DNA from 2 places in the Virgibacillus kekensis genome. Region 2 is predicted to be linked to the other one. Evidence: riboswitches for the same ligand, from Rfam matches in the RefSeq annotation. Region 2 holds a riboswitch; the other holds the start of a gene.
The links. Region 2 has a riboswitch for cobalamin ahead of ACFO3D_RS04270 (DUF4430 domain-containing protein). Riboswitches for the same ligand answer to the same signal wherever they lie in the genome.
Positions count from the first base shown of each region.

Region 1: it holds a riboswitch for cobalamin, as region 2 does, so the genes downstream of both, ACFO3D_RS18010 (ribonucleoside-diphosphate reductase subunit alpha) here and ACFO3D_RS04270 (DUF4430 domain-containing protein) in region 2, are expected to answer to the same signal.

Region 1 is NZ_JBHSFU010000015.1:69,742-73,169, reverse strand. Features, by position in the region: gene ACFO3D_RS18010 (ribonucleoside-diphosphate reductase subunit alpha) at 1-1,300, opposite strand, end outside; cobalamin riboswitch at 1,567-1,760, opposite strand; gene ACFO3D_RS18005 (MBL fold metallo-hydrolase) at 2,064-2,948, opposite strand; gene ACFO3D_RS18000 (YqcI/YcgG family protein) at 3,266-3,428, shown strand, end outside.
Region 2 is NZ_JBHSFU010000003.1:566,587-570,014, forward strand. Features, by position in the region: gene ACFO3D_RS04255 (hypothetical protein) at 1-470, opposite strand, end outside; gene sigX (RNA polymerase sigma factor SigX) at 467-1,003, opposite strand; gene ACFO3D_RS04265 (ECF transporter S component) at 1,099-1,614, opposite strand; gene ACFO3D_RS04270 (DUF4430 domain-containing protein) at 1,642-2,082, opposite strand; cobalamin riboswitch at 2,278-2,460, opposite strand; gene ACFO3D_RS04275 (ATP-binding protein) at 2,480-3,428, opposite strand, start outside.

The sequences.
Region 1 (3,428 bases), on a different contig from region 2:
CATAATCGCCTGTTTTGTATTTTTTTACAATCGTATCGTCCAATTCTACAAATTCTTCCAGAAACTCTGTCGGAGACTGATTCTGGGTAATTTCTGTACACAGGTTGGAACAATAGATCATACCATTGTGCGAATTATTATTATTCCGGTTGACCTCATCCCGGTAAAACATGAAAGGTGTTCCCGATTCGAGTTGGGATTTCATTATCCGTTTCATAATGTCAATCGCAGGGACGACTTTCTTGGTTAATTCAGCCGAGTGAACACATTCCAGGTAGCGCTCACGCCAAGTACCGTGTCCTCTTTCTTCATCATAAAAATCTTCGAGCGAGTACCCCATCACCTGCCGAACCTCATGCGGGTCAAATAGATACCAGTCTCCTCGCTCCTCAACCTTTTCCATAAAATAATCAGGCAGACAGACCCCAGTAAAAATATCATGAGCCCGAAGCCGATCGTCCCCATTATTTAATTTCAGATCAAGAAAAGGTTCAATGTCCTTGTGCCAGATATCTAAATATATGGCAATTGCGCCTTTACGGGTTCCTAACTGATCGACATTGACCGCTGTATTGTTAAGCTGTTTAATCCACGGAACAACCCCGCTTGACATGTTCTTATAGCCCTTAATTGAACTGCCACGGCTTCGGATCTTCCCCATATAAACACCAATCCCACCGCCATTTTTAGAAAGTTTGGCAATGTCGGTATTGCTGTCATAAATGGACTGCAAGCTGTCATCCACCGTATCAATGAAACAACTTGAAAGCTGGCCATGTGATTTGCCGGCATTCGTTAACGTTGGTGTTGCGACTGTCATATACAGGTTACTTAATGCCCAGTACGCTTCGATGACATATTGACTGCGATAAACCTGACTTTCATCTTGCATTAAATACATTGCAATTATCATCCAGCGCTCCTGCGGCAGCTCATATGTATTTTTATCATGGTCTGTTGCCATATAGCGGGTTGCCATCGTATATAATCCCAGATAGTTAAATAACAAGTCCTGCTTCGGATCAATAACTCTGGCAAAAAAGTCGATTTCTTTTTTGGTATACTTTGTCAAAAGTCGCTCGGAGTAAATCCCTTTTTCAGTTAGAGACTCAATTAATTGATGAAAATTTCCATACCGTAAATTAGCATCATACCGCCTGTTTTCCGCGGCGCGTTTATAAAGTTGACGTAAATAGATCCTGCTGGCGACAAATGTCCAATCAGGATTGGCTTCATCGATGTTTTCCAGAGCATGTTTAATTAAATCATCCGGTTTCGTTTCCGGGTTAAGCTTCTCCATTAATACATTTTTGTCTACTTTTAGACCTTCTGTTGCGTGATCAATCAATTGCGATAAACCCCTTGCTGCTATGATTGTCATTTCATTACCTCCCTAAAATTCATATTTTCGCCAAGCATTAATGGCGAAAGCCCTTTGTTGCACCTATGGAGTAAGAAAGCATTTACTACTAAAAAAATCCGCCTACCCAAAGGATAGACGGACATAAAACGACAGAAAATATGTATCTGCTTCTCTATCGTTTCACCTTCTCTTACCCCGAGGAATTGAAACTACAAGTTAAGGCAGGTCTCCTGACTCGTGCTTCACCCTACTGGAGTCCTTCCCGTACCGTTGCCGTGAAGCAATCGGTACAGTGGAAATCTCGTTCGTCCACACTTACAGTTGCGGGGACAGTCCCAGAATTTCACTGGGTTCCCTTTTAAGACAACAAATGTCACCTTCAACTCGTTTGTACTATATATAGTTGTAAAGTAAATATTAATCACAATATATTGTATTGATAGAGTATCACAGGATTATAGCTTCTGCAACAAAAAAACAATAATCAGGAGTTAAGTCCCTAGTGAAATCTAAGAGAGCTCCAATTTTTTATGTCTTCCATAAATCCTCCGCGCCCTTACACTGCTTCAAGTTTGGAAGTTTATTAAAGCGATAAGGTAATTCAATTAAGACTTATTATCTAATTGAAGGGACAAGGGGACAGGCACCTTGTCCCCCTCATTCAAAAAAGGAACCTCCCGACCGGGAAGTTCCTTTTACTTCATTTCCTGTACTGGGACACGGTGCCTGTCCCCTTGTCCGTCTCTACATAACGTCCATGATCAGGAACCGCTATTTTCTTGAAGTTTTTTGCCAAATAGTCAAGGTTTTTGGTCATATCTTCACCTTCCATTGGCAGGCCATGACCCGTGATAGCCAATTTTGGATGAAGATTTCTCAATTTTTCGACCGATATTTGAGATTCCTTCCAATCTGGTGTTAAATAACGGGGAGGCCCACTGATTTCCTTATTCTGTACCATCACGTCATATAAGTTTTCTTGTTTTACAGTAACGAAAGCATCTCCAACAATTAATGTTTGGTCTTTCTCTCTCCAAAATGAGACATGGCCTGGAGTGTGGCCAGGGGTATGAATCCATTTCCATTCCTCTAGGTATGGGACACTTCCGTCTGCAGGGAGCGGTTTTACCATATCTCCAAGTTCAATCGGGTCTGTTGGAAAGAATTTAGACATTTTCGCTACCATGCCGCCCTCTACAGAAGTATCCGGTTCAGGGTAAGCCTGTTCCCCACGAAGATAAGGAAGTTCCTTCTCATGAGCATAAACTGGAACGTTCCAGTGCTTGACAAGGTCAACAAGCCCTCCTACATGGTCGAAGTGTCCATGAGTCAACACAATCGCCGCAGGTGGATAGTCTTTCCCAAACTTTTCGGTAACGTGGTCAATGATATTGTTCGCTGACTTTGGCATCCCCGCATCAATCAATACCCATTTGTTGTCGATTGGATTAGTTACATAGCATAAATTTACAATTTGAATGGTTTGATACCATAAATCTTCCGCTATCTTCTCAAATGTACCGCTTTTGGTAGAAGTGGCTGGAACAACTTTATAGTCCTTACCGTAATGCATGTCATTGGTCATTGCCCGACCGCCTCCTTTTCTCATCTTTTTTTGAATTGGATACATAAACATAAATACCCTTTATTCCATTTTTTAAATCACATAAAGATGAAGAGGCAGTAAAGTGGGACGGAGGTACAAGGAGCCTGTCCCTCCGTCCCTAATCATGTGTTTTTTTATGAATATCTTCAGTATAAACTGGAGTTCTTAAATTCAATTTAGAAAAAAATGAAGAATTTCTTAAGATTTTTTCAGGAAAACGCCCATATTCCACCTAGACAAACACCCAAGCACATGTCCCATGAATAATCTAAAGAAGCTATTGTGAGGTGATAATTATTCAAGGACTATACAAAGATACCCTTGATAACAGACACCAGCTTGACCATTGGGAAAAGAAGATACTTGACCAGTTTGTGAAAAAAGTGACAGATAAGAATAAGCCTTTCCCCTGTATACCTGCTACGATTGGCGTTTCGCTTAATCAAATGCGTTTCGGTT
Region 2 (3,428 bases):
GTATCTGCTAGTGCGCCATGTATAATTTGAGAATCATCATCTGCTTGATAAACAACATTTGATGGTGCTTTTCTATCAAGTAGACTTACCTCGGGCATTGATTCTTGATTGCCATTGTTCTCATTCTGTTCGTCCGTATTAAGTTCGGATCCTGATTCTCCTTCTGCACCGAATTTTTCCATTGTAGCAGATTCATCCATTAAGGCATCAGATGAGGAGTTCTCGTTGCTGCTCTCAAACATCGCATTCTGGAATAACGGAGGGAGTACTAAAATCATTAGTAATACAGCAACTACGGCGCTCCCAATAGGGATCCATATCACTTTATTTGATTTTTTAGGTTTCTCCAGTTCTCTGAGTTCGGAGGAGATGTTTTGGTATAATACATCTTTATCCATGCTGTCCTCAACTTTTGGCATTTGCTGTAACAAGTCTTTTACCTGTTGATCTTCGTTGTCAAACGTATTCACAAGACATCGCCTCCTCTCTGTTGCTCTTCATTCAAATAGTTTCTTAGCACTTTTAAACCCCTGTGCTGAGTTGTTTTTACCTTACTGGGAGTAAAATTAAGTATGTCCGCAGTTTCCTGAATGGAAAACGAATGTATGTATCGTAATATAAGTACACTTTTTTGATCATCCGTGCATTTATCTAAATAACGATAAACATTCTGGACGGCCTCGTTCTGAATCGCTATTTCTTCAGGTAAAGGCTTCTGATCCTGAAGTAAATGTCCTTTCTCTCCCCAGTCAAAAAACTCCGAAATCCTTTTTCGCTTCCTCTTTTTCCTTCTGAAATAATCAATCGTTACGTGTCGGGCAATAGAGAACAGCCATGTTTTTTTACTGCTGTCGCCTTTAAAGGAGTCATAGGAATTAATTACTTTAATATATACTTCCTGAACGAGGTCCTCACATGTTTCTTTATCTTTTACCATATAAAATATAAATTGATACAAGTCCTGATGATATTCATCATAAATCTTTTCAAAAACGGCTTTCATTTCGATCCCCCGTTCACTTGAATAGTCGCTTTGGAGCGTTAAAAGTTACAATATAGTAATACTATATTCCAAAACAGCAAAAATACCAACCTCATTCAGTTGGTATTTTGCAGATGAAATCGATTATTGGCATATTTTTTAAATAAATATTGAATCGCTGGATATAGCATAAAAATGAATACTCCGTTGCCAATCGCATGATAGGTATCAAACGGAAGGCTGGACAGATAGTACGGCCAGAATTCTCCGACCATGGAATACATTGTTAAGGAAATAATAAATCCATAAAGATATCCGCTGAATACAGCAAAGATGGCAAGTACAGGAAGTGGTACCCTGCCAGGGATTTTACCGAGAAAACCGCTTAAAATACCGATTAATCCCCAGGAAACTATTTGCCATATTGTCCAGATTCCCATACCCAGTATCATATTCGACAAAAACGTTGTTAGGATCGCTAATATCACCGCAGATAATGGGCCAAGCAATAGCCCAGATATAATGATTAATGCAGTGACTGGCTGAACGTTCGGGAGAAAGACAAACACTGCCCGCCCCACAACTGCCAGGGCCGCAAGTAAAGCAAGTAATGTAAGTTTATAAGTGTTCATTTACACCATTCCCTGCTACCAGCATAATTAATATGCTTGCAGGTCAAAAACTACTTTGTCCCCTGGTGAAAGTTCCAACTCGGTAGCACCAACTTTTGCCATTTCTCCGTTAACAGTATACATCCACGCCTTCTTTTCATCTTTCCCAGGTGCTATGCCATTAATGGAAGTGATAAATCCTCCATCCTCTTTAATCTCAAAGTTTTCTTTCATTACTTCCATGAGGATTGCCCCGTCTTTAATCTCAATCTCTTTTTCTTTAATTTGCTTCTCACCATTATTTTTCGAAATCGTAACAGTTACTGTGTCTTCACTCTTTTGTTCGGTATTTTCACCGGATGATTGAGTGCTTTCATTCTGATTGCTGGCTTGTGATTGTTCTTGTTCCTGGTTATCGGTCCCACATCCCACCAGCAAACCGATTATTAAGAATAATAACGCCGAAACACGAAAAAACTTTTTCTTCATTTCCCATTCCTCCCTTTATTTTTTGAGGAGTAGCGGAAGTTGGCAACCGACAAAAACATAGTGCCTATGTATCTTTTTGTTAAATAAATCCAACAAAAAAGCTGAACTCTCAGGAGTCAGCTTAAGACAATCGATACACAAACTTTCACATACGTAATGTATTCGGTCGTCCCAATCGCTCATACCCTCGAAGCATTGAAACCTTAGAAATTGGCAGGTCTACTGACTTGTGACATTTTCCTACTCCAGGTCCCTTCCCATATGGCCAGCATACAGTGGATTGCGCCTGTTTCGTACATCACTTACAGTTGCGAGGACAGTTCCGGCCTTTCACCGGATTCCCTATTAAGCATGTGCACCAATTTCTGTTCATTGTATTCAATTCTATTTAATCATATCATAATCGGTCATCTTGTAAAGGAAGTTTAAACGAAAAAGTTGTTCCTTCACCAGGTTTACTGTTTACAGTTATTGTGCCGTTATGGGCTTCGACAATATTTTTGGCAATAGCAAGCCCGAGACCCGTTCCTTTTTTCTTACTGTTACGTGTGCGTGATTTATCAGCTTTATAAAACCTCTCAAACACGAAAGGAAGGTCTTCTTCGGATATACCACTTCCATTATCCTCAACCGATACTGACAAGCTATCTTCATCACTGGTTACTCTTACTTTCACTTTCCCTTCTTTATTTGTATGGCGAATAGCGTTATCAATCAGGTTTGTAAACACTTGTTCCATTCTATCTGGGTCAATCATCATTTTAGAAACCTGCATATCCTTCTCAAGCAGTAGTTTCACTTGATTCTCATCAGCTAGACCTCTAAACTTCTTGATAATCCGCTCTACATACATGTCCATATCCACGTATTCTTTATTTAGCTGCGTGTATCCGGCTTCCATCCTGGCCAGGTCGAGAAGCTCATTAACAAGCCTTCCCATCCTTAATGACTCTTCATGGATGATTTGTGCAAGGTTATTCTTCTCCTCTTTCGTGTCTGCCACATCATCCACAATTGCCTCACTATAACCCTGAAGCATGGAAATCGGGGTTCTTAATTCGTGAGAGACATTTGCTATAAAGTCTTTGCGGAGCTTATCCAGTCTCCGTTCTTCAGACATGTCACGGATTACTGCTACTGCTCCACGAACATATGACTGGTCATATAACGGTGTCATGATCATCACCCAGGTACGCCCTTTTACATCAATTTCATGTATTGCTTCTTTTTCATCCTTAATCACGTCTTGTAAAATTCCACTTAGCGGCACAGGAGCTTTATTGCTTTCTTCATTCAGTTCGTTATTTTCAAATTTTAACCCTTCAACAAATTGACGTGCTGGTGGG